Regions from separate parts of the Bacillus altaicus genome, predicted to be linked through region 2. Evidence: riboswitches for the same ligand, from Rfam matches in the RefSeq annotation. Region 2 holds a riboswitch; each other region holds the start of a gene.
What was found. Region 2 has a riboswitch for lysine ahead of ACE38F_RS13325 (amino acid permease). Riboswitches for the same ligand answer to the same signal wherever they lie in the genome.

Region 1 (10,403 bases), 2.0 Mb from region 2:
AAAGGGTTTAGATGATGAATAAAAAAGAAAAAATTGTCTATGCAGCTATTGAAGTATTTCAGGAAAAGGGCGTTGAAAAAACGAAGATTTCTGATATCGTGAAATTGGCTGGCATTGCGCAAGGAACGTTCTATTTATATTTTCCTTCTAAGTTATCTGTTATGCCTGCAATAGCTGAAGTGATGGTTGAGAAGATGATACTTGCAGTGAAAGAAAAAGTACAGAACGATGCACCTTTTTCAAGTAAGGTTGAGCAGGTAATAGATGCAGTGTTTAACTTTATAGCTGAATATCGTGAAATACAAGCTTTAATGTATGCGGGTCTTGCATCTACTGAACATATAAAAGAATGGGAAGCTGTGTATGAGCCTCTTTATATGTGGCTAAGTGAATTTTTAAGTAAGGCGAAAGAAGCTGGTGAAATTCGTGATTCGGTTCATGCAGAGAGAACAGCGAAGTTATTTATCGCTCTTGTTGAATCAGCGGCTGAACAAGTTTATTTATATGATCATAAAGATGATGAGCAGGTTGAGCTACAAAAGGCAGAAGTACTAGGTTTCTTAACACATGCACTACATATAAAGAAATAGTAAGATGAACCTGTCTGAAAAGGTAGGTTCATTTCTGCGGGAAACTGAATGATAGTCATTCACCCTGTATTTATGTATGTGTGGAAGGATAGAGTGAAATTCTAATGAGTGGGGGCATCTTCACTCATTATTAGCCCACAAATAGCAGGATAAAGAAAAAGTTTCTTGGGCATTATTTTTGAGAGGAACTTACGGGAAGAGATGTTAAAAATTGAAGAAACCGATAAAAGAACAAAAGATGGTATTGATCATTCTTTTGAGTAATATATTTATCGCTTTTTTAGGGATTGGATTAATCATTCCGGTTATGCCATCCTTTATGAATGATATGAATTTAACAGGAAAGACGATGGGCTATCTCGTTGCAGTATTTGCAATGGCTCAGCTTATTACTTCACCTATTACGGGTCGTTGGGTCGATCTTTACGGTAGGAAGAAAATGATTATCATTGGATTATTTGTTTTTGGTGTTTCAGAACTTATTTTTGGATTAGGTACAGATGTGTGGATGCTTTATGCAGCGAGGGTGTTAGGCGGAATTAGTGCCGCGTTTATTATGCCCGGGGTTACAGCATATGTTGCGGATATTACATCCATGCAGGAACGTCCAAAAGCGATGGGATATCTTTCAGCGGCTATTAGTACCGGATTTATTATAGGGCCTGGAATCGGCGGGTTTATTGCAGAATACGGAATACGTGTGCCGTTCTTTGTGGCAGCAGTGATTGCCTTTGTAGCATGTGTAATTTCCATCTTTATTTTGAAAGAGCCGTTAACGAAAGAAGAGCTTGCAGAGATTTCTGCTAATACGAAAGAATCAAGTTTTATCGGGGATTTAAAGAAATCTTTAAATCCAATGTATGCAATCGCATTTATTATTGTATTTGTACTCGCATTTGGATTATCAGCATATGAAACTGTGTTTAGCCTGTTCTCTGATCATAAATTTGGTTTTACACCGAAAGATATTGCTGCAATTATTACGATTAGCTCAATCTTTGGGGTAGTTGTGCAAGTATTTATGTTTGGAAAATTGGTAGACATGTTCGGTGAGAAAGTATTAATTCAAATATGTTTAATTGTAGGAGCTGTGTTAGCGTTTGTTTCAACTATCGTCTTTAATTATTGGAGCGTGCTCCTTGTTACTTGTTTTATTTTCCTAGCATTTGACTTACTTCGTCCAGCTTTAACGACATTTTTATCAAAAGCAGCTGGAAAAGAGCAAGGGTTCGTTGCTGGTATGAACTCAACTTATACAAGTTTAGGAAATATCGCAGGACCAGCGCTGGGCGGGATATTATTTGATATAAATATTCATTATCCATATGCTTTCTCAGGAGTTGTTTTAATAGTTGGTCTCGGCATTACATTTATGTGGAGAGAGAAACAGCTGGCTGAAAGTTTTGCGAAGTAATGCAGTGAATAACGAAAAGCCCCTTACTATTGTTATGGTAAGGGGCTTTTCGTTTATAAGCTCAATCCAAACCGCTTTAATTCAATAAATATCCCCTCTAATTGCTTTCCTTTATCCGTTAAAGTGTACTCTACACGAGGCGGAACTTCTGGATATACTTTTCTCGTTATAATCCCTTGTGCTTCTAATTCTTTTAGTCGAAGCGACAATGTTTTCGGACTAATCCCGTCCATTGATTTTTGTAAATCACTAAATCGTAACGTTCCTTCGATAAGAAGGTCTCGAATAATTAAAAATGTCCATTTTGTACTAATTACGTCAAGAGTTTTAGCGATAGGACAAGGTATGCCAGGTAAACCTTTCGTTAATACAACTGGATCTATGTTGTTCATGGAACTAGCCTCCATAAAATTTTTTGAATGAATTTGCTTTATCGTATCACAAAACTATCCTTTCGGTAACTATATGAAAAAAATATCACTACTTCCATAAAGGAAGTTAGTACATATACAATAGCAATACGAAATACAAAGAGTTTGTATGAGGAGGTGGTGATTTCCATGGTTATAAAAAAGTTGTTTGCGTTACTTAGTTTTTTTGTCATTTGTATTGTGCTTGTAGCGTGTAGTGGGGAGGGAAAAACTGAAATCCAATTATTGAAGGAAATGCCGAAGCCAAAAACAATGACAATCGATCCTTCACTAAGCAAAAAAGAAGCGACAGAAATGGTTCATGCAACTCAGCGTTTTTATGCATTTTGGGATACAGGTAGGGAGGAACTTATTCCGCAAACGGTTACTGAAAATTTTTCCGATAATACACTGCCGAAAGGTCGACCACAAGGCACTGAAGGATTAAAGCTTGCAGCGCAAAACTTTCGTAAAGTAGTTCCAGACATACATTGTGAAGTTGAAGATTTATTAGTGGTTAGTGATAAAGTAACAGCTCGTCTTTCTTTTACAGGAACTCATAATGGTAAAAACATTCGTTTTTTTGCAATTGATATTTTGCATGTGAAAGACGGAAAGATAACGGAAGATTGGCATTTAGAAGATAATCTTACGCTGAAACAGCAACTTGGATTAATAGCTGAAGAGTAAAATAAGGGAGAGAAAAGTTATGAAAAATATATTCATTATAAATGGGCATGAAAAATATGGTTCAAAGGAAGGTCGATTAAATAAAACGCTAGCTGATTGCATGATAAGTTTACTAAGTGAAAATCATCATGTGAAAACAACAACGATTCAAGATGGATACAGTATTAAGGAAGAGCAAGAAAAGTTTTTATGGGCGGATGTTGTTATTTATCAAACACCAATTTACTGGTTTAGTGTACCGGGATTATTTAAAACTTATATGGATGAAGTATATGAATACGGTTTGTTCTTTGAAGGTGCAGATGAATATGGAACAGGTGGTTTATTAAAAGAGAAGCATTATATGTTCTCTACAACTTGGAATGCACCTGAAAAAGCATTTGGAGATAAGACGAAGTTCTTTGAAGGAGAAAGTTTAGAGTCAGCGCTTAGTCATTTACATCGTGTGCAGAAGTTTATTGGTATGAGTCCGTTAAAGAGCTTTGCGTGTTATGATGTGGTGAAAAATCCGGATATTGAGAAGTTTTTGATGGACTTGAAGAATCATTTGGCTGAAGTAATTTAATAATAGTTTGCATCTTTGTGCGTAAAAAGGTTCATCTTTAAAAATGTAAAAGAAGGTACTACTAAGAGTGTAGTACCTTCTCTTGCATTCATAAAAATTGCTTAGTTTTTCTTAGCTTAAAGTCTTCATAAGCGGAATTTAACCTTTTATGAAATACGTTGAAAATCTTTACTCATACAGGACTGTTTTAGTTTTTTTGATTTTATCAAATATTTAATATCAGAGGTGTTATCATATGAAAGCTGAATATGATAATAGTTAATATACTCAAATAATGCAAAAACATAAACGAATAGGGCGAATGATAGCCCGCCCAAAGGTAATTGGGGATACCAAATTAAAAAATCAATAGTAAACATAATAAGTCCTGTGATAATCAATCCTATATTTATCTTTTTTAGCATTTTTAAATATTGAATAATCCTAATAGGTGTAACAGATGTTTTCTCTTTTTTTAGTCTTTTCCACTTTACGTACCAGTAAACAGTTCCTTGTAGTAAGAGAAACTCTAAAAGAAGAAATGAGACCCAAAAAGAGTATAGGGAATATAAATGTAATGTAGGATAAACATAATTAATTACATAACTTGTAAAAATAAAAGTAATGACTGAAAATAACTCACCTGTGTATAGATAGGAAAGCCTTTTTTCTAGGTTGCTTTTCATGGTTTTTCTTTTTAAAAAGGATCAACTTCAGCTAAATTAGGATTGGCATTCGGGCTTGTTAATAAATTCTTCAGTTCACCTACTTCAGAGAGAGCGACGAGAATATAACCACTAATGAGGACGATGAGTCCGATGACTCGTAATGTTTGCAATTTAATGTCACGGCTATTTTCTTCTGAGTTGTTTTGGGGCGTTGCAGGCGGATTGTTGTTCATAATAGAGCTCCTATCTTTTTTATTTATATGTGCGAAATCATTATTAACTTATGGATAGGCATTTCTCATATAGTCATTTTCACTATATGAGAAATGCCTACGAAAAGTGATTAGAAATTTTAGGACGAGAAAAGAGGCTGTTATGTACAGCCTCTTTTTCGTTAAAATGAAGAAATCCTCTTCTTCGTTTTCGGTACGATAACAAATTTAACCCAGAGCATCCCAATGACTGCAATGATCAAACTATGTAGTAATTGTCCTGTAGCAACGAGTATAACACTTGAAAATACAATGAGTTGAATACTTAGTAATGTGAGAATTAAGCTGAGAAATTGATTCATTCTTTCTTCAGTAGCAATTGGATATAATGCCACAATAATATTTCCCGAAAAATATTTCCACAGCGAACGAAGCTGCATAGAGATCATGTATAGGACGATGTAAGCGATAGCACCTTTTACATATAGATTCGGTACGAAATATACGATAAAGGAACCGATTAACCCCAAGCGAATATATATACCAAAATAATCATTCCCACGTAAAAACGATAGTGTATGTAAATAGAAGAAAGTAGCTTGTTTTTTATGTAGTAAAGGTTCGATCCAATTTGTAAGCCATTTTCTGCCGTTTACTTGTTTTTTTAGCTGGGGAACATCAGTGAAGATGCTAGCGAATTGATAAAATCGTATGTCCATTTTTTCTTCTTGTTCGATTATGTATTCCCACGGTATTCGTTTTATTGGTTGTTTCTTCGTATATAGAAGTAGGAAAGCGAGAAGTAAGAGTAATCCGCCTAATACAATCACATTTGCAGTATAAAATAGCATGTAAATGATAAGGGCGTTACAAGCAACACGAATGATAAGCCATATGCTTTTTTCATAACTATCACGCCACATCCAGTGTATGTACATGTTCCAAGCTTTCGTAATCATTAAAACGATAAAGATTGTACATAAAAAAGGTACGGTTAATTGTAATGATTGCATGGCAAGCGGTACGATAATAAGGAACATAAATACAAGCGGGAAAAGTTGAATGATGTAATTATATAGAAGAGATTTTTTAAAATAAGATGTTAATTTCTCTTCTAGCGCTAGTAAATAGACAGCGTCAGGTTTTTGAATAAATGTGCGAATTGGGCATCTCGTTATAATGAGTGTAAGTACGATTGTGATGAGTAATAAAGATATTCCTTTAGAAGGATCCGTTTTAAGAAACTTGGCGTAATAATATGCACCTACACATGAGACGAAGATGAAACTATATAGCAAACCGTTAATCATACGTGCAAAGTATGTGATGGCATTTTGAATATGTTGTTGAAAGCGAGAGCTCCATAGTGATTCGATTGACATGTTTTTCACCTCTTTTTTCTATTATATATGTTTTATTAAGCAAAAAACGAGCAAATTGCGTTATGCAACTTGCTCGTTTTTCTTTTCGTTATTTTTTTTCTGATCACGATTCATTAATGGATAGAAGGCAAAGCCAATTACGAATAAACCAATCCCGAGAAGGAATGTTTTTATATCGGATGCGCCTGTTTTAATAACCCATAGTGCATAGCAAAGTGCGATCGCTGCGACTATGCCATCTGTAATTCTTGCCCGCATTTCATTTTTGTATGTTTCACCAGTTGCGACTAGCTTTAACTGGAAGATTGGTGAAACGAGATATGGAATGAGGTAGGCTAAAGTTGATACTGTAATAACGAATGTATAAGCTTCCGCAATTGTTCCTGATAATGTTGAGAATAAGAACACTTGCGACATAATGTTTGTTAATCGTAGTGAATGAATTGGACTTCCTTTTTTATTCGTTTTTGCGAAGAAGGAAGGGAAGAAACCTTCTTTTGCTGCTTGATAAGGTACTTCTGAGCTTAATAAAATCCAGCCTAATATGGAACCGAATAGGGAAGTAAGAGCAAGTAATGCCATAAGTTTCCCGCCGCCGTGACCCATTGCAGCGTTTAATGCATCTGCTAATGGACGTTCAGAAGCTTGTAATTTATCAACGTGAAGTACACCCATTGTTAAAATTGTAATTCCTAAATAAATTGCAACTGTTATTAGTAAACCGGCAACTGTTGCACGTTTTACCGTTTTGGGAGAAGTAGCTCGGTTTGATAAAAGAACGGCTGATTCAATTCCGATAAATGCCCAAAGTGTTGTAAGAGCAGCTAAATTTACTTGTGAAAGGAGACCGTGTGATACGCCTTCTTTATCGATCATCGGTGTGTACCATTGTCCAAATTTAGAAGCTTCGAACGCAAATAACGTAACAATGATGAATAGAAGGAATCCAGTTACTTTCGTTGTTGTTGCTAAGAAGTTTAGTTTCCCAGCTCCGCTTACACCGTTTGTTAAAATTAAATGAGTGCCCCATAGTAAAATAGAACAAATAGTAAATGTAAGTAGTTTTCCAACTTCTATATTGAAAGAGCCGATTGAAAACAATAGTCGTGTATCTTTCATAATCGGGAAGAAGAGCGATAAATATCCCGCGAAAGATGTAATGATGGCAACGTTACTTGCCCAGTTTGCAACCCAATATCCCCATACTATGCTGAAACCAGCCATTTTCTTTCTTTTTGGTGTTGAGAATAAAGCATATGCATGACTTTGTGGTCCTGTCGTTAAATCAGGACGACGAATTGCTAAATTACCGAAAACAAGAGCTAGCATTAAAACACCAAACCCTGTTGTTAACCAAGCTAAAGTGACACCGAGAGGGCTAGCTGTTTGTGCCAACGTACTTGGCACCATGAAAATACCAGCGCCAACCATGTTGCCGACAACGAAAGCTGTTAGTACCCAAAAGCCCCATTTTTTTTGTTGCATAGAAAATACCTCCAAAGTTAGTATAACCAAGTCAAGCGAGGAGATATGTATGTCTTCCTGGTAAGGAAGAGAAGTTCCAAACAAAACAAAAAAAGCACGTAATTTGCCGCTACATGCTTTCTATCTTATAAGAAACCCACGACATACCTCTCGATAGCTCTCCACAAACGAAACGTTTGTGACAGTTCTGCACTTATTAAATGCAGACCCAGCAAGCGCGCATGGTGGGCACGTCTTACTTCGGCAACCATTCCTTTCTCATTCCTTCATCAATGCCACTACATCTCCTGAAATGATACTTTTAATGATTGCAACCTCTACCTCACCGAGATACGAATGAGGATTTAAATATTAAATTAACGTACTTAAGAGTAACAAATGTATTTTTATACGTCAATGGATATAGTAATAATCAGATTATAGGGAAGAGTTCGTTATTGGTGATGGATACGGTTTTGAACTAAAAAGAAGCTGATCTAAAATTAGATCAGCTTCTACATATAAGATTAAACTAAGTTTAATACAGTTACTTTTTCACGTGTCATAGACTCAAGGCTCTTATGAATACCTTGTGCGCCCATACCTGAACCTTTTACACCGATGAATGGGAAGTGGTCAGGGCCGCGCTCTGTGCGTCCGTTAATTTGAACAGAACCAGTGTCGATTTTGTTAGCAATTGCAAACGCTTTGTTAATGTCTTTCGTGAAGACACTTGCTTGCAGACCGAAGTCTGATTTGTTAGCAATTTCAATCGCTTGTTCGTCAGAAGAAACACGGATGATTGGAAGGATTGGGCCGAATGGCTCTTCCCAAGCAACTTTCATTTCTTCTGTTACGTGGTCGATTAATGTTGGATAAATTAAGTTGCGCTCACGTTTGTTACCGATAACGATTGTTGCACCTTTTTCTACAGCGTCATCAACTAAACCTTGAACGAAGTCAGCAGATTTGTCGTCGATTAATGGGACGATTGTGCTGTCTTGTTCTGGAGATCCAACTGATAATTTAGCTACTTGCTCTTTTAATAAGCCAACAAGCTCGTCTGCTACATTTTCGTGTACAAGTACACGTTTAATAGCTGTACAACGTTGACCAGAGTAAGAGAATGCACCGCTTACGATATGGTTTGCAGCATCTTGTAAGTCAGCATCTTCACGAACGATACCAGGGTCTTTACCACCAAGTTCTAATACAAGTGGAATCATTGCAGCTTTTTTCGCTAAATGTTTACCTGTGTTTGTACCACCTGTGAACGATACCATATTGATACCAGGATGTTCTACTAAGTAGTCACCAATTACAGAACCGCGTCCTGTAGCTACGTTTACAAGACCTTTTGGAAGGCCAGCTTTATGAAGTGCTTCAACCATTTTAACACCGCTAATTGCACCTTGAGTTGCTGGTTTGAAGATAACAGCGTTACCCATAATAAGTGCTGGTGCAAGTTTTGCAGCAGATAAGTTTACTGGGTAGTTAAATGGTGCGATTGCTAATACAACACCAAGTGGTGCGCGTTGGATAATCGCAAGTTTAGATTTCGTTCCGCCAGGGAAGCTATCGCCCATCATGCTTTCTCCGTGCATATGAAGAGCTTCTTCAATAGTGTAACGAATGAAGTCAGCTGTACGAACAACTTCTTTTTTCGCATCTTTATATCCTTTACCGACTTCTTTCATAATGATATCGGCAATTTCATCTTGCATATTTACGAGCTCATCAGCCCATTTATATAAATATTTTGCGCGATCTTGTAGAGAAGCTTCAGCCCATGATTTTTGAGCTTCTTTTGCAGATGCAATTGCTTCATCCACTTCTCCTTGAGTAATTGCTTGTACTTGCCCAATTACTTCGTGTAAGTATGGAGATGGAATGTCGATTGTTTGACCAGAAGAGCTTTCTCTCCATTCTCCGTTTAAATAAAATTTGTACGTATTGCTAGTTGTCATGATTAGTCCTCCTAAAATAGCAACTTGTAAGAGTGAGTATAAGGTGATTGTAGGTGGTTTGATAATATTTTTCAAATGAAATGTTTGTGAAAACGGTTTCTTATTATTTTTTTATTTTGTATGCCCTTTCTTACAGAAGATTCTCTTATTTTAAACTGAATTATAAGTAGAATGCATCACCTTCATTTTTTGTGATAAAAGATTATTTTATTCTAAAGCGAAAAAAATAATTGACAGAATACTCAATAAAGTTGTAAGATTATAAATGGAAAATAAATGAAGGGGGTGTGCGTAATGATTGTAATCGTAAATGTAATGGGCTTAGCTCTGTTAAATGGCGGAAAACATTCATATCATTACGCAACCCGTGCGGATATATAGGACCTTTTTGTCTTATGAGAAGCGTACGTTGCGTATATCGTAACGTACGCTTTTATGCATTCTATTGCATATCGTCAAGCGGCGGTATGCTTTTTTTTGTTTATCCCGCTATTTGCGGGCAGTAAGACTCCCACCTCAAAATTCAGCTGGAGCAAAGAAGTTGGGACGGGAGTCGGGCTGCCCGTAAACGCCCGATTGGTGTGGGCTAATAATCAGTGGGGAATGAACAAAACCCCCACTGATTAAAGTTTCACTTTATTTTCCTCGTTACTATAAAAAATCAGAGTTTGGAAGGTGGAAAAATGTGATGAAATTGTATGGCTTACGAAATGTAAATGTGATGGATTTGGATAGCGGATAAAGAAATGTGAATCAAACGAGAACGAGAAAGGAGAGGTTATATTGTTTTCAGTATTACTAAAGTTAAGCTGGTTTTTTAGGGAGCATTGGAAAAGGTATAGTATCGCAATTGGGGTACTTTTAATTGTAAACGTGATAGAGGTAATTCCTCCGAAAGTGTTAGGAATTACCATTGATAATATTAAAACAGGAGCCTTAACGAATGAGGCGATTATGCAATATATTCTTATTTTACTTGGGGTAACGATTGGTGGATATGTACTTACTTTCATTTGGCAGCACCAACTATTTGGCGGTGCGTTCGTACTTGAGAAAACGATG
Region 2 (10,403 bases):
TTGTTTTATACGGAGATACACTGCCGCAATACCAAAATGCGATTAAACGTTTATATGAAACAGATGTGCTTATCGTAATGGGAACGTCACTCAAAGTACAGCCTGTCGCTTCATTCCCGGAAATCGCAAAGAGGGAAGTAGGCGCAACAACAATTTTAGTAAATGAAGAATTAACAGGACAAGAATATAATTTTGATTTTGTTTTTCAAAACAAGATTGGCGAATTTGCCAAAGGGTTATCTTCGATTAAATAAGTTTTTGTTTTCGTAAAGAAACTGAGGTGAATGATGTCACCTCAGTTTTTTGTATGAATTATATTCATGTTATTGCTTATCAAGGGGAATGGTAATAAATAGGGTATAAAATACAAAAACTGAAAATTAAATCTTTTATTTCTTTTGTAATTAATATAAAATTCTATATATAGCATATAAATAAATTTAATACATAATGATTTTTGCGTAGAAATGTTAATAGAATGAAGCGAGGGAGCAAAATGAGACAGAAAAAGGAGAAGCAGAAACAGTCGAAAAAGAAAAAGACTCATATTCCATTTCGGTTAAATGTACTATTTTTTATCGTTTTTCTTTTATTTTCAGCTATTATTATTCAATTAGGTAAAGTACAAATCATTGACGGAGAAACGTATCGAAATGAAGTGAATAAAAAGGAAGATGTAACGGTGAGTACTCCAGTTCCGAGAGGGAAGATGTTTGACCGGGAAGGGAAAGTTATTGTAAATAATAAACCGTTACGAACTGTTACATATACGAAGATGAAAGGAGTGGACTCAAAAGAGGTTTTAATAGTGGCAAGAAATTTAGCAAAGCTAATTGAAATGCCGCAAGAAGATATGGACAAGTTAACAGAGACAGATAAAAAAGATTTTTGGATGCAGTTAAATGAAAAGCGTGCAGCAACAAAAGTAACGAAAGAAGATGAGAGTAAATTTAGGAAGCAGGAAATAGAAGGGAAAGACTTAGATAAGAAAGTAGAAGAGTTGAGACGAGAAAGAATTACACAAGAAGAATTAAACGAGCTTTCGAAAGAGGATATAGAAGTACTAGCAATTAAAAGCAAAATGAATGCGGGATATAAAATGACGCCGCAAATCGTCAAAAAAGATGTCAGTCAAAATGAATATGCAGTAGTGAGTGAAAGATTATCGATCTTGCCAGGCGTAGATACGACTGTGGATTGGGAGCGCGAATATCCAAATGACAAAATACTACGTTCTGTACTTGGTAGTGTTTCTACTGAGAATGAGGGATTACCGAGGGAGCAATTAGACTATTATTTAGTGCGAGATTATAACCGAAATGATCGTATTGGTAAGAGTTACATCGAAAAACAATACGAAGATATGTTACATGGAACGAAAGAACAGTCTAAAAATATTACGGATAAATCTGGAAATATTATTCGAACTGAAAAAGTGACAAAAGGAAAAAGTGGAAATAATTTAATGCTAACAGTTGATATGGATTTGCAGAAAAAAGTGGAGGAAAGTCTTGAAAGGAATTTAAGGGCATTTCATTCTTCTGAACCGATGATGGATCGTGCATTCGTCGTTATGATGAATCCGAAAAATGGTCAAATTCTATCATTAGCAGGAAAGAAATTTGTAAATAAAGACGGCGGGATACAAATAGAAGACTACGCTTTAGGAACGATGATAAGTTCTTACGAGTTAGGATCAACGGTGAAAGGAGCTACGGTATTAGCGGGATATCAAACAGAAGCGATTAAGCCATATACGCATTTTTTCGATGCACCAATGTACTTTAAAGGAAGTTCGAAGCCGAAGAAATCGTGGAAAGACTTTGGAGATATTGATGATTTAAGAGCATTGCAAGTTTCATCCAATGTCTATATGTTTAATACGGCGTTAAAGATTGCGGGGATTGATTATGTACCAAACAATCCGCTAGATATTAAACAAGAAGCGTTTAATAAAATGCGCTATTACTTTAGACAATTTGGTTTAGGTGTGCCAACCGGTATAGATTTACCGAATGAATCGATAGGTCAAATGGGTAGAACCGATAATATACCAGGTTTTTTACTTGATTATGCCATTGGACAATATGATACATATACGCCGCTGCAACTTGCGCAATATATGTCAACGATTGCAAATGGTGGTTACCGAATGAAACCACAAATTGTACAAGAAATTAGAGAGCAACCAAATAGACCAGAGGAAGTCGGAAAAGTCATTCACTCGATGGAACCAGTCGTGTTAAATCGAGTGGATATGGATCTGTCCTATATAAATCATGTGAAAGAAGGATTTAGAAGAGTTTTCCAGGAGGTTGATGGGACAGGTACTGGAACTTTTAAAGGATTACCTTATAAACCGGCTGGAAAAACAGGAACAGCAGAAACAGTGTACGGTGGAGAAAGTGATATTGGAAGAGATGAAAACAACTATCGAAAAAAATGTTATAATTTAACTCTCGCCGGGTATGCGCCATATGATGCTGATCCGGAAGTTGCTTTTTCTGTTGTTGTGCCATGGGTAAATAATGATAAATCAGGTATTAATTCTGCAATTGGTAAAGAAATTTTGGATGCATATTTTGATTTAAAAACGCAGAGATCGGGTGTAAGTCCAGTCCCAGTAACACAATAGCCGAGTAAGGCACAGTAAAAAATTCAAATTGTAGTATATCACTGCGCAAATGAACAGGTGCAGTGATATATTTTTGAGTTAAAAAGTGTTTTGATAAGGTGGGAATGGATATGAAAGAGGAGATTAAGAGAGGTTGGGGAAAGTACATACTATTTATATTTGTCCTAGTAGTAACGTACCAGTCTTTCACTTTATGTAAAGTGGAAGGAAAATCAATGCAGCCAACTTTACAGGAAGAAGACTACGTATTTGTAAATAAAGCTGCGGTACATTTTTCTAGCTTACAGCACGGAGAAATCGTCATTATTAAGGAAGAGGATGAGTCGAAATATTATGTGAAACGCGTAATAGGACTTCCTGGTGACGTAATTAACATAACGAATGGAACTGTATACGTAAATGACAAAAAGCAAGAGGAACCTTATATAAATAAAGATTTATATAATAATACACAAGTGTTTTACAACTTTCAGAAGACAAAGATTCCGCCAAATAAGTTATTTGTAATGGGAGACAACCGTGAACATAGTAAGGATAGCCGAAATGGTTTAGGTTATATTGAAGAAGATAACGTTATTGGCAAGGTGGAATTTATATATTATCCTTTTTCGAAAATGAAAATACTAGACTAGTTTAGTATTTTTATTTTATTTTCCTCAAAAAACAATCAATGAATTAGATGGACCTTTTAACCTACAGGTGCTCCTATAGAGAGGATGATAATTTAAGTTAACGGTTAGGAAATAGAAAGGATATGATGATATGTATAAGTACACAATATGTTTCATTAGAAAAGGGGATAACATACTCCTTTTAAATAGAAACAAAAAGCCAACAATGGGAATGTGGAATGGCGTTGGAGGGAAAATCGAGGATAATGAGACTCCATACGAAGGAATAATTAGAGAAACGTTTGAGGAAACGGGTATAGAGCTTCAAAGTGCAACTTATAAAGGGAATGTTATCTTTAAAGATAAAGAAGAGCCTCAGGATAGTGAGGGAATGTATGTATTCCTTGCTGATTTACCAGATGGAGTACATATTGATACGCCAGTAAGCACAGATGAAGGTATATTAGAATGGAAGTCAATTGATTGGATATTAGATGGTGATAATAGAGGTGTGGTTAGCAATTTGCAAAGATATTTACCAAGAGTATTAAAAGAAGAAAACAATTTAGAGCATATATTTACGTATGATAATCGGAATATTATTGAGTACACAACTGCTGTTTTGAAAGAAGATGATACGAAAAAACGATATGAAAAACATCTCATTTCTCAATAGGAAAAGATGCGTTAAAATACTAAGAAAAAGCCAAATTCCAATAAAGAATTTGGCTTTTTGCAAGGAATGCTAATTCAAGTTTTACTCAACATAATTCGCTTTTATAATAAAGCGGTGTTGCTTTACATCAAAATAACCTTTTTGTAAGATGATTTCATGTATATGATACAATTCCTCGATATAGCTGTCTACAGTAAAATCAGGAATTTGCCACGGAATTGCTTTTAAGTAATAGACAACAGCACCGACATCATAAAAACGCTGAAGAGGGAACTCTTCCTTCGCCTCTAAAATAGTAAATCCATTCTCCTTTAGTTCATTACATGCCGTTTTGAGTGACCAACTTGAAAAATCGCTATTCAGCGGTGTGCCAAACTGCTCATTAAGATCAGCACAATCAAGACCACCGACTTGTTGTGTAAGAAATGTTCCATTGGTGGAAAGAATTCTTTTCACTTCAGAAGCAGAATAGGATTCATGTTGATTCATAATTAAATCAAACTGACCATCTTGAAATGGTAAAGCAGTATCATCAGTCACTTCTACAACTGTAACCCCTAAAGGTTCTAATTTCTTTCGCGCAATTGGTACGTTCGGAGAGTAGCCCTCAGTCGCATAAATAGTTGGCGTGAACGGTTGTAACATAGATAAAAACTCTCCGCCGCCAGTACCCATATCTAGCATTGATTTTGCACGTTGCATAAGCTGGAAAGCGGTGCTACCGTACGACCATGATAAAGGCTCGCTATTCATACGGCCAGTTTCTGAAATGAAAGAAAAATCCCAGCCGCTAAAGTTGGTCTTTGCACTTTCTAATAGTGCTGAAAATAATGGGTCACGTTTCATATTATGTCCTCCTATTTCGTTAATGAATGATATAGTAAGAAAAAAGAAATGGAGGACCTCTCGTAAAGATGAAGCGGTTTTACGTTTCGTGTTCGAATAGATTCATATAAATTCGCTCCTTGCGAGAATGTTTATTTATATATTCGGGATAATTGAGTGGAAATCCTTCGAAATGATAAGGAAAGGCAGTTGTTTAATGAAAAATTGGATGGAGTTTACAGACAAAGAGTACGACCAAATTTGGGACAGGATATATAGTGAGCTTAAGTTTTCGCCAAGTGATTCTGTATTTCCATCTTTTAAGGTGCCAAGTCCTTTTGTTACATATGATATATCTCATTACTTCGGAGAATCGGTAGATTTAAATGCATATGACGATCTGGAAGATAAAGCGGTACAAGTTTTTAAAGAAAATACAGTATCGAATGAATATATAATGGCACTTGATTGGCAACATGAGTGTTATTGGGTGAATCCACATTTAAAGTTCGATAGAAATGAATTTGATGAGTGGACAATCCCGATTTTTCCAAATGGAGATTATTATTTCTTTATTCAGAAGGACTTTAAGTGGGGCTATTTAGGGCATCCGTGGGAGGAGAGTATAACGATATTTGGAAAGGAACTAATAGAGAGCTTTGAACAAAGTAAGCCAGAAATGTTTCAAAATATATTAAGGCGGGGATAATGTTTTTGTTTAAAATACTTAAAAACAAAAATCTTTTGGTAAAGTTCCATTTTTTATCATCGTTCTTAATCCATGTTTCATAATCCAAGGATTAACAGGATGGTTTTTATCGAGTAATTGTTGCAACCACTGAAAAACGAGTTCGTTATCTTCTTTCGTAATATCATTAATGTGATTGGCTACAGATTTTTGAACATACTTAGAAGGGTCATTCATTAATGGCTCAAGAAGCTTTAAATTATTTCTGAAGTCACCTTTCAGAGCTCCTATTTTTTTTGCCCAAGGAAGTCTTGGTCTAGTACCTTCTGAAACTAATCTCCTGATGTGGCTGTTTTCGTCACGTAACCACTGTTGCAATATATCCAAGGTTTCTTCATGGTATTTTTCAAGATAAGGACGAATGGCATATTCAGCAGTATTTCTTTTTGTTATTTCATACATTGCGTTGAATGAGGAGTCAAAATCGTTAAGCCCATATTTTTCAACGTATTTTGCAATAGGCATGTACATATATCCGTTTGTAAATGTGCCGACTTCTGTTGTATTTTCTGGTCCTAATGTTTTCAGTAATATATGTATTGCTTCATTAAAATCTTTTTGTAATGCATTGTGTAATTCATCTGCTATTACTTCGACACGTTGCTTTAACTCTAAATTTTCAACTTTATATGTTACGGAATCTACAAAATTTTTTTTAGAGAAATTAGGAACGTGTTTAGAAATAGAATCAGCCATTTTTTCTGCTAATTCTTTGTTGAATAAAAATTTTAGCGGGACATATTCACCCATTTTTTCACCTCATTGGTCAGATAAAAACAATTGTTATTTTTTTATCGACAATCCATATACCAACGTCTCACTAGGCGTCGTAATGCTAAAACCAGTCGTCTTATAATCAAGTTTTAATGTATCACCAGTGTAGTCTGTCGTGAATGAATCCATTTGTACAATAAGTTGTTCATCGTCATATACAACATCATCCGCATTATATGTATCCCAAATTAAATCAACATCAACAAAAATACTACAAGAGTTCGTCATTGTTCCTCTAATACGAATGATCTTTTTGCCTTCACGTTCTAGTCTATGTATAGCTGCTATTGCTTCATCAGTAATACGAATGTTCATTTAATCCCAACCTTTATTTATATTTCCTCTATTATTGCAAAAACAGTGGTAATAGGGAAGGGAGATGAATTGTAATAAAAAACGAGCAAACAAATTTGTTTGCTCGTTTTGCTATACTTTCTTCTATTTCAGTTCACATTTATCAAGTGGAATTACTTTCGTTTTCTTAATAAATTTATAACCTAACCATAGTACTAAGAAGAGTGGTAAACCGATGTAAGAAATAAGTACACCGTTCCAATCGATAGCTGCTCCCGTAAATGCTCCGTAGTTTTGACCTAAAATAACGATAACACAAAGTGTAAATGCAAAGATTGGACCGAACGGGAACCATTTCGCTTGATATGGTAAATCTTTCAAATCTTTCCCTTGTGCAATATAAGCTTTACGGAAACGGTAATGACTAATAGCAATCCCTACCCAAGCAATAAATCCTGACATCCCAGAAGCATTTAATAACCAAATGTATACAACACCGTCACCGAATAAAGAAGCGATGAAAGCGACGCTACCAACTACTGATGTTGCGATTAATGCGTTAACAGGTACACCGCGGCTATCTAATTTGCCTAAGAACTTTGGTGCTTTTCCTTGGCGAGCTAAATCCCAAAGCATACGAGTTGATGCATACATTCCAGAGTTACCAGCAGAAAGTACTGCAGTTAAAATAACAGCGTTCATAACAGAAGCAGCGAAGGCAACGCCCGCTTTTTCAAATACAAGTGTAAATGGACTTACTGTAACATCACTCGCTGCAAGGCTTTCAGTCGTATAAGGAATTAATAAACCGATAACGAGAATTGCTAAAATGTAGAATAATAAAATGCGCCAAAAGATAGAACGAATTGCTTTTGGAATATTGCGTTCTGGATCAGCAGTTTCACCAGCAGCTACTCCTAATAATTCAGTTCCTTGGAATGAGAAACCAGCAGCCATAAATACACCGATAATTGCCATGATACCACCGTTAAATGGTGCATCTGCAACAGTGAAGTTTTTAAAGCCGACAGATTCGCCGCCCATAATTCCAAAAATCATCATAAAACCGACAATTAAAAAGATAATAATAGTAACTACTTTAATAAGTGCGAACCAATATTCAGATTCACCAAAACCTTTAACAGATAAATAGTTTAAGAGAAAAATAATAGCTAAACAAAGTCCACTCCAAATAAGAGAAGGGGTATCTGGGAACCAAAATTTCATAATTAATGTTACGGCTGCGAGTTCAGCAGCGATCGTAATCGCCCAGTTATACCAATAGTTCCATCCAAGTGCAAAGCCAAGTGATGGATCAACAAATTTTGTTGCATAAGTACTAAATGATCCAGTAACAGGCATGTAAGCTGCGAGTTCTGCTAAGCTTGTCATTAAGAAATAAACCATAATTCCAATTGCAGCGTATGCGACTAGTGCACCGCCAGGACCAGCCGAATGGATAACACCACCGCTGGCAAGAAATAGTCCGGTACCGATTGTACCACCGAGAGAAATCATCGTAAGGTGACGAGATTTTAATCCACGTTTTAATTCACCTTGTCCTTGTGTAGTTTGCGTTTTAGAGGTAGCTTGATTTGTTGCGCTATTCATGTTCAACACTCCTTTTCTTGTAAGATAGGAAGGAACGGGGGAGAAAAATACAAAAAACCGCCAAAAGAATTAGGCGGAACGTTTCACAAATAACCACCCCATCATACCCTTCCGTTAAGATAGCACCCCACGTCTACACGGTAATTTTGTAAACGTGACAGTTCTGTTCCTTTCGGAGACAGCCCCAGCTCACATTTCCAGAGAAGAAATATAAACTTCGGCAACTTTTCCTTTCAAACGGAGTCGGTGACATTCTCTGTGTCTCGGCCGTTCTACTCTTAAAAGTTGCAACCTCTACCTCATCGGATTGATGAGGATTTATATATTGCTAAGATTTTTAATATATGGCAATTGTAATGATTTTCTGAATATATTGCAAGGAATTTTGTTAGGAAAAGTCAAAAAATATCGGTTATTGTATAGGAAACGCTTGCAAAACCCCACCCGAACCTACTGTTATGTAACAATGAAAAAATAAAAAGTTGTTATACAAAAGTTTCGCAAAAAATAATGAAAAATCCTTTAAAGTTAAAAGAAAATTCAGAAAATATAATTCGACATAACTATTAAAGGGGATTTCTGCTGTTATTTTGTTTCAAAGAATAAATATATTTGTAGGTATAAAAGAGTGAATATTCTATGTTTTTATAGTAAAATTGTAGTATTGTTTAATTGAAAAGGGGACATCGTTATGAAATTAGAAACGGAAAGATTACATATTATCCAGTGTACGGAAGAACGGGTTCAAATTGCGAATAATCAAGGATACAATAGTGGCCCGCATATTTTAGGGCATATAGAAAATGTGAAACAAGATGCGGCTTTATTACCGTGGGGCGCGTGGTATGTTATTCGGAAAGAAGATGACATCGTTTTAGGTGATATAGGATTTAAAGGGAAACCGAACGAGGAACATACGGTAGAAATTGGTTACGGATTTATTGAGAAATATTGGAATAAAGGGTATGCAACAGAAGCAGTTAGTGAATTAATGAAACGGGCTTTTCAAACAGGAGAAGTGGAAACGATTATAGCGGAGACACTCCGTGATAACTATAGCTCTATTCGTGTATTAGAGAAATTATATATGAAAAGAGTAAATAGTACTGAAACGATGATAAATTGGAAGATTGAAAAATAAAAAATACCGCTCGAAGTAAATCGGGCGGTATTTTTCGTAATTATGGTAGCATTTGTTTTTGATCTGCCGGATAGCCAATCGTTGAATGCTTTGAATGGTTACGGACAGAAATGAGAATAGAGATAACAACGATAAGACCAACTGCAACATAAGAAAGTGTAATAATAGTTGGATCAACTTTAAATGATGTAAGTAATGTACGTATATTCGTAAAGATAATAAGTCCGCCAACGAGTACGCCAAGTAAATGCGAAGGAACAATGCGCACTAACCATGCGGCGATTGGTGCGGCAACAATACCACCAAGCATTAGAGCAAATACCCAAACCCAGCTTATTTGTTCCCAGCCAAGTGAGATGAAAAAGCCGATTGTTGCAGCGAGTGAGACAGGAAATTCGCTCGTATCTACAGATCCAATAACTTTTCTAGCATCATTTCCTCTTGCAAGAAGAACAGGTGTCGTAATAGGTCCCCAGCCACCACCGCCAGTTGAATCAACGAATCCTGCGAACAGACCGAGCGGTACAAGTTGTTTAGCAGACATACGCTTATTTGAAGAAACAATTTGTTTTTGAATGATGAATCGTAATAAAATATAAACGCCTAAAGTAAATAAAAATAAGGAAATGTACGGTTTAATTACATCGCCAGGTAAATTACTTAAAAAACATGCTCCAACAAATGCACCAATTGCTCCAGGTAATGTAAGCCTGGAAACTGTATATTTATCAACGTTTCCAAATCGGATGTGAGATGCACCAGAAGCCGCAGTTGTAACGACTTCAGCTAAATGAACCGATGCAGATGCAACAGCCGGTGCGATACCAAACATTAATAATAAAGAGGAAGACGTTACCCCATACGCCATTCCAAGTGCTCCATCAATCAATTGAGCGAAAAATCCGATAATAGCAAAGATAATTAATTTCTGCATAAATAATCCCCCTGTAATAATAAATAAAAAGGCACTTTTCCCGTATGAGAAAAGTGCCTTTGGTTTTTCCAATCAGCAACATATTAATTTGTTTTATTATAATGCATATTAATCTTATAAATCAACTAGGTTTTAAAGTTTTTTGAATTGAACG
Region 3 (10,403 bases), 1.5 Mb from region 2:
AAAGGAATTGCCCATCCTGAACAACTCCTTTTTTCATTTTTAAACAAGTTCTTTAATACGTATGCGATCGTTCCCAATAATATTTTCATATGTTTCACGTTCTACAACAATTTGTGATGTTCCGCCTTTTGCAAAGACTACAGCCGGTCTACGAATACGATTATAATTATTAGCCATCGAGTACCCATATGCCCCTGTACAAGAAATCGCTAGTAAATCAGAAGAAGCAACTTTAGGAAGATTAATATCCCAAATCAGCATATCTCCACTTTCACAACATTTCCCAGCAATCGAAACAAGTTCCTCATTTTCATCATTCCCTCGATTCGCCAATATCGCCTCATAACGCGCTCCATATAGAGCCGGCCTTAAATTATCTGTCATCCCACCATCGACTGAAACATATTTTCTTATGCCTGGAATCTCTTTCACCGCTCCGACTGTATAAATTGTTGTTCCCGCATCCCCTACAATACTACGCCCTGGCTCAATCCATATTTCAGGAAGCGGATATTCACATAATGTAAACAGCTCTCTCACCTTACTTGTTACAGCGTGCACATACGTTTCAAGTGTTAACGGTGTATCAGACTCCGTATAACGTATACCGAAACCTCCGCCGACATTTAATACTTTCACCACATAGTTTGTTCGCTCTCTCACTTCTTCTAAAAATTGACGTAGTACTTCAATTGCTCGAACAAAACCAGCCGTTTCAAATATTTGCGATCCGATGTGCGAGTGAATTCCTAGCACATTATAACTTGATTTTTGCAAAGCTAGCTCAATTGCTTGCATCGCTTGACCATTTGAAACACCAAACCCAAATTTCGAATCCTCTTGACCTGTTGTTATATATTCGTGTGTATGTGCCTCTACTCCAGGCGTTACACGGATTAATATGTTCACAAATTTCCCATGTTGCACTGCTAAATCATGTAAAATTTCTAATTCTAAGAAATTATCTACCACAAAACAACCAATATTCGCCTGAAGAGCCATAATCATTTCTTCTTCTGTTTTATTATTTCCGTGAAAATGAATGCGCGATGCCGGAAATCCTGCTTGAAGTGCAGTATATAATTCTCCTCCAGAGACAACGTCTAAAGACATATTTTCTTCACGAGCTACTCGGCACATCTCCATGCACAAGAACGCCTTGCTAGCATATGCTACTTGATAAGAGAAACCACTTTCTTTAAAAGCACGATGAAACGCACGACATTTCCCTTGAATTGACTCTTCATCGTATACATAAAGTGGTGTTCCGTATTGTTTTGCTAGTTGCGTCGTATCGCACCCTCCAATTTCTAAGTGTCCTTGCCCATTGATTCGGCTTGTGCCGTGTAAATACATTTGAATTCCTCCCTTATTTCCTCTAAAACTCATAACCCCAATCTTCTATTCATTGCAGCACGCTTTTAGATAGACAAAAAACGCGCGGAACAATGTTCACACGCGTTTCTTATTAGGAAAAATATATATTGAAAAAATAAACGAGTTGTTATCTTCTCAAAATAAGAAACCGCATCAACATCTCCAAATAGCTCTTCATAAAATAAATATTATGACAGTACTACATTTATTCAATGCAGTCCCAATATATGAATAACGTGGTTATTCTTATATTTCGGCAATAGTCCCTTTCAACCTATGATCACAGATTCCACTAAATCTCCCATAGCTTACTCTTTCCTATCGCGGCCTCTACCTTTGAGAGTAGATGAGGTAAGTCTATTTAATTTTCAAACATCTAATTGTTGCTATTAACAATACCAAAGGACCATTTTATTTGTCAAACAATTTTTTATATTGTTTTTTTACAGTTTAATTTCGTGTCATTTGGTAAGCGCTTTATAGAAATTTTTGTAACAGTCCATTCTCCTTCTTCATTGTTAAATGTCATACTTATCTTCTCAAACGGCGGAAGTACTTTTCCACCTATTCCTGATTCATATTTCGTTATTTCAATTACTGCTTGAAATAAATATGTACCGCTATAAAGTTTTTTTAGGCTAATAATTTTAGGACAATCAAACGGTTTTAATTTTCCATATTGTTTCTCAATCGCTTCATTCATTTTTGGAAATAACACAGAATAAAGAGCATCTTCCATGAGCGGTGCATCATATTGTGCTACTGATACACTCGGTGAAACAAAAAGCATAAAACTAATGCATACTATAAAATATAATAATTTCCGCATCATAACCTCCGTATCATTACGCGATACTTTCCATGTTTAACGAATGATAATAATCATACATAGAAATTCCATTTTATTGTCTCCTACTTCGCTTTTTCTACTCAATTGTTGCAAAAAAAGCCCACAACTCTCCTTTATTTTCGTATAATGATACTCATAGTATAATAATCATAATAATAAAGGACTGTTCGTATATATATAGTGAGACGATTTTCAAACAAACTCACAGGAACTGTCATGCTTTTAAGAGAGGAGTATATTATGCTACAACGTCTGTTTCCAAAATTACGATTTGCACTCGTTGCAGTCGTTTTATTATGGATAAAAACATATATTGTGTACAAGCTAGCATTTGATATTAGAATTGATAACTTCTTTGAAGAGTTTATGCTTTTTATTAACCCACTAGCTTCGTTACTTTTATTTTTTGGTTTCGCTTTACTTGCATCTAAGTACCGAAACCGAATTATTATTGTAATTAGTTTTATACTGTCATTTATTTTATTTGGAAATGCAATGTTTTACGGGTTCTATAACGATTTTGTTACTTTCCCTGTTTTATTCCAAACAAATAATATGGCTGACTTAGGGACGAGTATAAAAGAACTCTTTACGTATAAAACATTACTTTTATTTGCAGACGCAATTATTTTAATGTTTATTTCGCGTAAATTCCCATCATTTGGTGATAAAACACCCCTTTCTCGCTCTGAGAAGCGAACTTTCTTTAGCGGTGTAACAGTATTATTAGCACTACAAATTGTTGTTTCAGTTATATATAAACCACAAATGTTCTCACGCTCATTTGATCGTCAAACTGTCGTGAAAAATTTAGGGTTATACACATATCATCTATTTGATATTACACTTCAATCTAAGTCTTCAGCTGAGCGTGTATTTGCAAGTGGAGACGGGTTCTCTGAAATTAAAAACTATACAGACTCAAAAGATAAGCAAGTTGATAAAAACTTATTTGGAGCTGCAAAGGGTAAAAATGTAATTTTAATTTCAATGGAATCTACACAAAGTTTTGTTATTAATAAAAAAATAAATGGAAAAGAGATTACTCCATTTTTAAATGAGTTTATTAAAGATAGTTTTTATTTCGATAACTTCTATCATCAAACGGGACAAGGTAAAACTTCTGATGCTGAATTTATCGTTGAAAATTCCCTTTATCCGTTAGACCGTGGTTCTGTATTCTTTACTCATGCAACAAATGAATACACTGCCACACCAGAACAATTAAAGAAATACGGATATTCTTCTGCTGTCTTCCATTCAAACGATAAAACGTTTTGGAATCGTGACGTAATGTATCCTGCGCTTGGATATGATCGTTACTTTAATTTAAATGATTACGTAGGAACGGAACAAATGTCTGTCGGTTGGGGATTAAAAGATAAAGAGTTCTTTGAGCAATCTATTCCAAAGTTAAAATCTTTACCACAACCGTTCTATACGAAATTTATTACGTTAACAAACCATTTTCCATTTCTTCTAAATCCAGAAGATCAATATGTTGATGAATTTAATTCCGAAAGTGGTGTTTTAAATCGCTACTTCCCAACCGTTCGTTACACGGATGAAGCTCTTAAATTATTTATTAAACAATTGAAAGACGAAGGACTATATGATAATTCCGTTATTGTCATTTATGGTGATCATTACGGCATTTCTGAAAACCATAATGCAGCTATGGCTCAGTTCCTTGGGAAAGACGCTATTACACCGTTTGATTCTATGCAATTACAACGCGTCCCTCTCATTATTCATGTGCCTGGCCAAGAAGGAAAAGTCATCTCTAAAGTATCTGGTCAAATTGATATTAAACCAACTTTACTTCATTTACTTGGTATTAAAACGAATCAATCAGTTGAATTTGGAACTGACTTATTTATAAAAGAAAAAGATCCTCTTATGGTAATGCGCGATGGTAGTTTTGTAACAGAGGATTATGTGTACACAAAAAATATGTGCTACAAAAAAAGCTCCGGTGAAGAGGCAGATGTAGCGCTATGTCAGCCGTATATTGAAAAAGCAAAAACAGATTTAAAACTCTCTGACAAACTGATTTATGGAGATTTATTACGGTTCGATCCTAACAATCGATATAAAACTGGAACGATGACAACGAAATTTGAATAATGTAAGAAGCAACTTTGTGAAAAGTTGCTTCTTTTTTACTTACACTTCAAATCTTTCACAAATTGGGAATTTTTTTCGTATGAGAAAGAAATTTATGGTATGATAAAATAAGTAAACTTTCATACACTAATTAAGAATTTATAACAGAAAGCAAGGGATCAGATTTTGTATAGAGCAGCTATTCCAAACTTATTTACGCTCGGGAATTTATATAGCGGATTTTTGTCAATCGGCTATGCATCTTTAGGATATTATAAATCAGCTGCTATTTTAGTACTGATCGGGATGATGTTAGATAGTCTTGATGGTCGTGTCGCTCGTTTATTACGCGTTGATTCACAAATGGGAAAAGAGCTTGATTCACTCGCGGATGTTGTAACATTTGGCGCAGCACCTGCTGTGTTAATGTATTACACATCTTTCTCCAACTATGGCATCATTGGACTATACATAGCGGGATTATTCCCACTGTTCGGAGCATATCGCTTAGCACGATTTAATGTAACGCCATCATCTACTTCTATGAAATATTTCACTGGAGTTCCGATTACTGCAGCAGGAGGGCTTGTTGCTTTCTTAACATTATTTTCACATACCATTCCAAAAATCGTTCTCATTACCGTATTCGTAACGTTCGCATTTTTAATGGTGAGCCGTGTTCGTATCCCAAGTTTAAAAGATGTACCAATTCCACGATATAGCATAATTATTACACTATTTTTAGTTGGAATTATTATCACAATGTACCAAACAAGTTTTGGCAACATTTCTGTTTTCTTATTCATTGCCATTCCACTATACATTTTGTATATGTTATCTCAATTTATTAGACAAAGACCTTCTAAAAAAGCGAATAAAGAAAAATAAAAAAACCTTCCGTATTTCGGAAGGTTTCTTTTTTATTTTGTAACTAATACTTTTTGATTTACAGGTGTTACAGGTTCTTCACCATTTAATACAGCTAAAATATTTCTTACTGCCATTTCAGCCATTGCATCACGTGTTTCGAATGTTGCATTTCCTACGTGAGGAGCAAGTACTACATTCTTTAATCCTTTTAGCTCTTCTGTAATTTTCGGTTCAAATTCAAATACGTCAAGAGCTGCACCTTCAATTTCATTCGTTTTTAGTGCATGAGCAAGTGCTGATTCATTCATAATTGGTCCACGTGAAGCATTTATAATATATGCTGTTTTCTTCATCATTTTAAACTGTTCTTCATCAAGAATATGATGTAATTTCGGATTATAAGCACAGTTAATTGTAATAAAGTCCGCTGTTTGTAATAATTCTTCCAACGTTACGTATGTCGCTTCCAGTTCACTTTCAGCTTCAGGCTTTCGATTTGGTCCTGTATATAAAACATTCATTCCAAATGCTCTCGCACGCTTTGCAACTGCCTTCCCGATTTCTCCAAGGCCAATAATTCCGATTGTCTTACCGTGTACTTCGCGGCCCAAGAAAAATAACGGTGCCCATCCGTTAAATCCAGTTGTACGACATAACGTATCACCTTCAGGAATTCTACGTGCAGCTGCTAAAAGAAGTGCAAACGTTAATTCTGCTGTTGCCTCTGTAGATACTTTCGGCGTATTTGTAACAGCAATACCCTTTTCTCCAGCATATGTGTAATCAATATTATCGTAACCAGCACCATAATTTGCGATAATTTTCAAGTTTGGTGCTGCGTCAATAACCTCTTTCGATACCTTCGTAGAAAGTAAGCTTAAAAGTGCATCTTTATCTTTTACACGTTCTGCTAACTCTTCTACACTAATTAATTCTTCTTTATTATACATTTCTACATCATGATTTTTCAATAATTCTAATCCGATTTCTGGAATTTTCCCTGCTACTAATATTTTCGCCACTACTAACACCTCTTCTATACAAAATATGATATCTCTTATATTTCATTGTAAGAAATCTACATATAAAAACCAAGGAATTTGATTATAGTTTTGAAAATCGACACTTTTCCATAAAAAAAGAGGAGATGCAACTCTCCCCTCTTTTTACGCTTTTTCTTGCGATTCTTTCCCAAGCTTCGCATCGATTGTTCCTTCTGCAACTGTATCGCTAATTTGTTCCTCAATAACTGAGTTAGCAGTATTATTTGTTTCAGAAGTATAGGCTTGATCTGCCGCTTGTACGTTTTGTTTATTTTGTTGTTTCGCCATTTTTTATCCTCCTTTTCATTCTTTCTTATTTTGAACAAAAAGGGTAATTTTCATCAAAAAATCGTGTTTCATTTTGAAATTATTCCTTCTTCTTCAAGCAATCTCATCGTTCTTACTCGTTTCGTAAATGTAGCTATGTGAGAAATATCATGATTGCGTAATGTCTTTATATTCTCTTCCACATACTTTCCTAAATCATTCGGATAATGGGCATCTGAGGATAGAGTAATCGGAACTCCATGCTTAGCTAATACTTGTAAATAAAGCGGACTTGGGCACATTTCGCGCACAGGATATCGATAGTACAATCCCGCATTTATTTCTGTTGCTGTATTTGTTTCCACTAACGCACGAGCAATTTCCTTATAATAAGAAAGCTGTTCATTCTCATCCAATCGATAATTAAATACTTTTATGTTATCGAGGTGAGCTATAATATCAAAAAGCTCGGAACGAACAGCACTTTCAACTGTAGCGAAAAACGTGTGATATAAAGTATGTAACTCATGCGTACCAAAATACTCTTTCGTATCTGGATTATCAAATCCCCATCCATCTATAAAATGGACCGAACCGATTACATAATCAAAGTCTCCTAATGCTAGTAAACCTTTTAACTCTTGTTCACCCCCGATAAAATAATCCGCTTCAATTCCAAGTTTGAGCGTTATCCCTCGTTTACTCCATCGCTCTTTTGCCTCTTCAATCGCCTTTGTAAAATCATAAATAGACGTTACTCTTACTTGATCTAACCATTCTTTTTGCAGGCGACCAAGCTTAGAATCACTAATATCTACATACTTTTCATAATATCCTTTCGCTTCATGAAAACGATATAAATGATCGACAATACCAACTTCTTTTATACCTTTTCGCACAGCTTCTTCTAAATATAAATCAATCCATTTCGCTGTAAATGGACCTTCCTTCACACGTCTTTGCAGGCGTTCTTGTGTTTTCATAAGCCATTCCATAGAATGTTTTTCTTCTTTAAGCGGTTCAAAATATTGTAGCGCATCATTTATTTTAGCTAGCCACCCTATTGAATATGGCCCTTCTTCTAAATGAATGTGATAGTCCACTTTCATCCATATTCCCCCTTATAATGTATCTATTTCTCTTCTGTCCCCTACTCGCGAAAGCTTTCCATTTCTTTCTTTCATTTCTTGCATGACATCTTCTAATGGAATATTTTTTTCGGCTAATAGAACAAAACAGTGATAGAACACATCAACCATTTCTTTTACTATTTCTTCTTTATCATTATTTTTAGACGCAATAATTACTTCGGTGCACTCCTCACCAATTTTCTTTAAAATTTTATCTTCACCTTTTGAAAATAAATAATTCGTATATGATTCAGAGAGTGGATTTTTCTTTCGTTCTTCAATTGTTTCAAATAATAACTTAAGGATATCTTCCATATGTATCCCCCTATATAATTTTGTAGTGAAAACACGTTTTTTCTCCCGTATGGCAAGCAGGCCCTACTTGCTTTACGACAACAACGATTGCATCTTGATCACAGTCTAAATAAAGTGATTGCACATATTGGACATTTCCCGATGTACCTCCTTTATTCCATAACGATTGTCTCGAACGGGAATAAAACCATGTTCTTTTCGTTTCCAGCGTCTTGTCATACGCTTCTTCATTCATATAAGCTAACATTAAAACTTCTTTCGTATCTTCCTCGATAACAACTACCGGTATTAAACCTTTTGCAAAGTTAGGTTTCATAACCGCACCTCAACGTTTGCTTCTCTTAATTTTCGCTTTACATCCTGTACAGTCGCTTCACCATAATGAAAGATTGATGCTGCTAATGCTGCATCAACTGTTGTCTTTTGAAATACTTCTATAATGTGATCCACATGACCACATCCACCTGATGCGATTACTGGGACAGAAACGCTGTTTGAAATTGCTTCTGTTAAACGAAGATCATATCCGTTTTTCGTTCCATCTGCATCCATACTCGTCAATAAAATTTCTCCTGCTCCGAGCTGGGCAACGCGTCTCGCCCATTCTATTACATCCATTCCCGTATCAAGTCTTCCGCCATTTACGTATACATTCCATTTATCTTCTGCTACTTTTCTAGCATCAATTGCTATGACAATACATTGTGAGCCAAAATGTTCTGCACCTTCCTGAATTAACTTCGGATTTCTCACTGCCGCTGAGTTTATTGAAACTTTATCCGCTCCAGCTCTTAGTAAATTGTACATATCTCTCACATTTGAAATCCCCCCGCCAACTGTGAGAGGAATGAATACCTTTGAAGCAGTTTTTTCTACAACATCTATAATCGTTTTTCGTCCTTCATGCGTCGCAGTAATATCTAAAAATACGATTTCATCTGCTCCCGCATCATTATATAATGCGGCTATTTCAACAGGATCACCGACGTCTTGTAACCCTATAAAATTTACACCCTTTACTACCCGCCCTTCTTTCACATCTAGACATGGAATAATTCGTTTCGCTAACATAGTTTTGCTACCTCTAGTACTTCTTCTAAATCAATCGTTTTCTCGTAAAGTGCCTTCCCAATAATGACGCCATATATATTCATATCATTTAATCTTTTCACATCTTGAATAGATGCCACTCCTCCAGAAGCAATTACACGAATATCCACGCTTTTTTGCAGTAACTCTAATTGTTCAAAGTTCGGCCCTGCAAGCGTCCCATCTTTTGAGATATCTGTAAAAACAATCGTTTGAACACCTAAACTTTCCATTTGCTTCGCTAAATAGATGTAAGAAATTTCAGATACTTCTAACCAGCCCCTCGTTGCTACGAAACCATTTTTCGCATCAATTCCAACTATGATTTGCTCGTTATATAGACGAACTGCTTCTTCTAAAAATGATTTATCATAAAGGGCAGCCGTTCCTAATATTACTTTTTCTACACCTACTGACAACAACTTCTCCACTGCCGCGAGTGACCGAACTCCTCCTCCAACTTGCACCGGAATACGTACCGCCTTGCATATTTTTTCAATGACAGGTAAATTTACCGACTCCCCAGCAATTGCTCCATCTAAATCAACAACGTGTAGTATTTTCGCTCCAAGTTTTTCAAATATGATTGCTTGTGCGACTGGATCTTCATTCATCACCGTTTCTTTACTAAACTCTCCTTGATACAGCCTTACGCATCGCCCTTCTTTTAAATCGATAGCTGGGAAGATTTCCATGCTTCTACCACTCCTTTGAAATTTTTTAACATTTGCATTCCAATTTCACCACTTTTTTCAGGATGAAACTGTGCGCCAAATATATTTCCTTTTGCTACAAAACCAGGTACTTGCACTCCATACTCACTTGCCCCATACACAATTTCATTTGGACAATCTGCATAATAAGAGTGGACATAATATACGAAAGAACCGTCCTCTACTCCATTCCAAAGCGGTATTTCTCCATCTTTCTTTAACTTATTCCACCCCATATGTGGAATTTTATATGGAACTTTTAACTTTCTAATGACACCTGGCAATAAATTTAATCCGTTACAGTCTTGTAGTTCCTCACTTTTTTCAAATAAAAGCTGCATTCCTAAGCAAATACCCAGAAGCGGTTTTCCTGAACTTCCAACTTCTTTTAGCACACATACTAAATCTTTTTCTTCTAAAATGCCCATCGCTTTCGGAAATGCGCCTACTCCCGGTAAAATAACGCCACCACTTCTCAATATTTCTTCTTTATCATCCGTTACGATGTACTCTGCTCCAATATATTTTAATGCTTGTTCCACACTGCGAATATTCCCCATTCCATAATCTATAATAGTAATCAATTACAACATCCCTTTCGTTGAATTTATACCAGTAATGTTGGCATTTTTATCGACTGCCT

Region 1: it holds a riboswitch for lysine, as region 2 does, so the genes downstream of both, ACE38F_RS23620 (amino acid permease) here and ACE38F_RS13325 (amino acid permease) in region 2, are expected to answer to the same signal.
Region 3: it holds a riboswitch for lysine, as region 2 does, so the genes downstream of both, lysA (diaminopimelate decarboxylase) here and ACE38F_RS13325 (amino acid permease) in region 2, are expected to answer to the same signal.

What each region holds. Positions count from the first base shown of each region.
Region 1 is NZ_CM143394.1:4,569,399-4,579,801, reverse strand. It holds gene ACE38F_RS23660 (TetR family transcriptional regulator) at 12-590, shown strand; gene ACE38F_RS23655 (MFS transporter) at 802-2,004, shown strand; gene ACE38F_RS23650 (winged helix-turn-helix transcriptional regulator) at 2,058-2,396, opposite strand; gene ACE38F_RS23645 (ester cyclase) at 2,565-3,104, shown strand; gene ACE38F_RS23640 (NAD(P)H-dependent oxidoreductase) at 3,124-3,669, shown strand; gene ACE38F_RS23635 (general stress protein) at 3,816-4,334, opposite strand; gene ACE38F_RS23630 (hypothetical protein) at 4,346-4,549, opposite strand; gene ACE38F_RS23625 (ABC transporter permease) at 4,711-5,910, opposite strand; gene ACE38F_RS23620 (amino acid permease) at 5,971-7,395, opposite strand; lysine riboswitch at 7,542-7,723, opposite strand; gene gapN (NADP-dependent glyceraldehyde-3-phosphate dehydrogenase) at 7,902-9,341, opposite strand; gene ACE38F_RS23610 (ABC transporter ATP-binding protein) at 10,125-10,403, shown strand, end outside.
Region 2 is NZ_CM143394.1:2,545,016-2,555,418, forward strand. It holds gene ACE38F_RS13285 (NAD-dependent protein deacylase) at 1-254, shown strand, start outside; gene ACE38F_RS13290 (peptidoglycan D,D-transpeptidase FtsI family protein) at 479-2,635, shown strand; gene lepB (signal peptidase I) at 2,746-3,267, shown strand; gene ACE38F_RS13300 (NUDIX hydrolase) at 3,398-3,922, shown strand; gene ACE38F_RS13305 (class I SAM-dependent methyltransferase) at 4,004-4,768, opposite strand; gene ACE38F_RS13310 (DUF2716 domain-containing protein) at 4,965-5,456, shown strand; gene ACE38F_RS13315 (DNA alkylation repair protein) at 5,475-6,245, opposite strand; gene ACE38F_RS13320 (iron-sulfur cluster biosynthesis family protein) at 6,279-6,584, opposite strand; gene ACE38F_RS13325 (amino acid permease) at 6,708-8,174, opposite strand; lysine riboswitch at 8,287-8,479, opposite strand; gene ACE38F_RS13330 (GNAT family N-acetyltransferase) at 8,866-9,315, shown strand; gene ACE38F_RS13335 (sulfite exporter TauE/SafE family protein) at 9,356-10,249, opposite strand.
Region 3 is NZ_CM143394.1:4,031,270-4,041,672, forward strand. It holds gene lysA (diaminopimelate decarboxylase) at 40-1,356, opposite strand; lysine riboswitch at 1,537-1,718, opposite strand; gene ACE38F_RS20820 (DUF3888 domain-containing protein) at 1,808-2,206, opposite strand; gene ACE38F_RS20825 (LTA synthase family protein) at 2,468-4,354, shown strand; gene pssA (CDP-diacylglycerol--serine O-phosphatidyltransferase) at 4,520-5,221, shown strand; gene ACE38F_RS20835 (2-hydroxyacid dehydrogenase family protein) at 5,254-6,234, opposite strand; gene ACE38F_RS20840 (YozQ family protein) at 6,370-6,534, opposite strand; gene ACE38F_RS20845 (histidinol phosphate phosphatase domain-containing protein) at 6,603-7,622, opposite strand; gene hisE (phosphoribosyl-ATP diphosphatase) at 7,635-7,958, opposite strand; gene hisI (phosphoribosyl-AMP cyclohydrolase) at 7,969-8,274, opposite strand; gene hisF (imidazole glycerol phosphate synthase subunit HisF) at 8,271-9,029, opposite strand; gene hisA (1-(5-phosphoribosyl)-5-[(5-phosphoribosylamino)methylideneamino]imidazole-4-carboxamide isomerase) at 9,023-9,742, opposite strand; gene hisH (imidazole glycerol phosphate synthase subunit HisH) at 9,715-10,344, opposite strand; gene hisB (imidazoleglycerol-phosphate dehydratase HisB) at 10,345-10,403, opposite strand, start outside.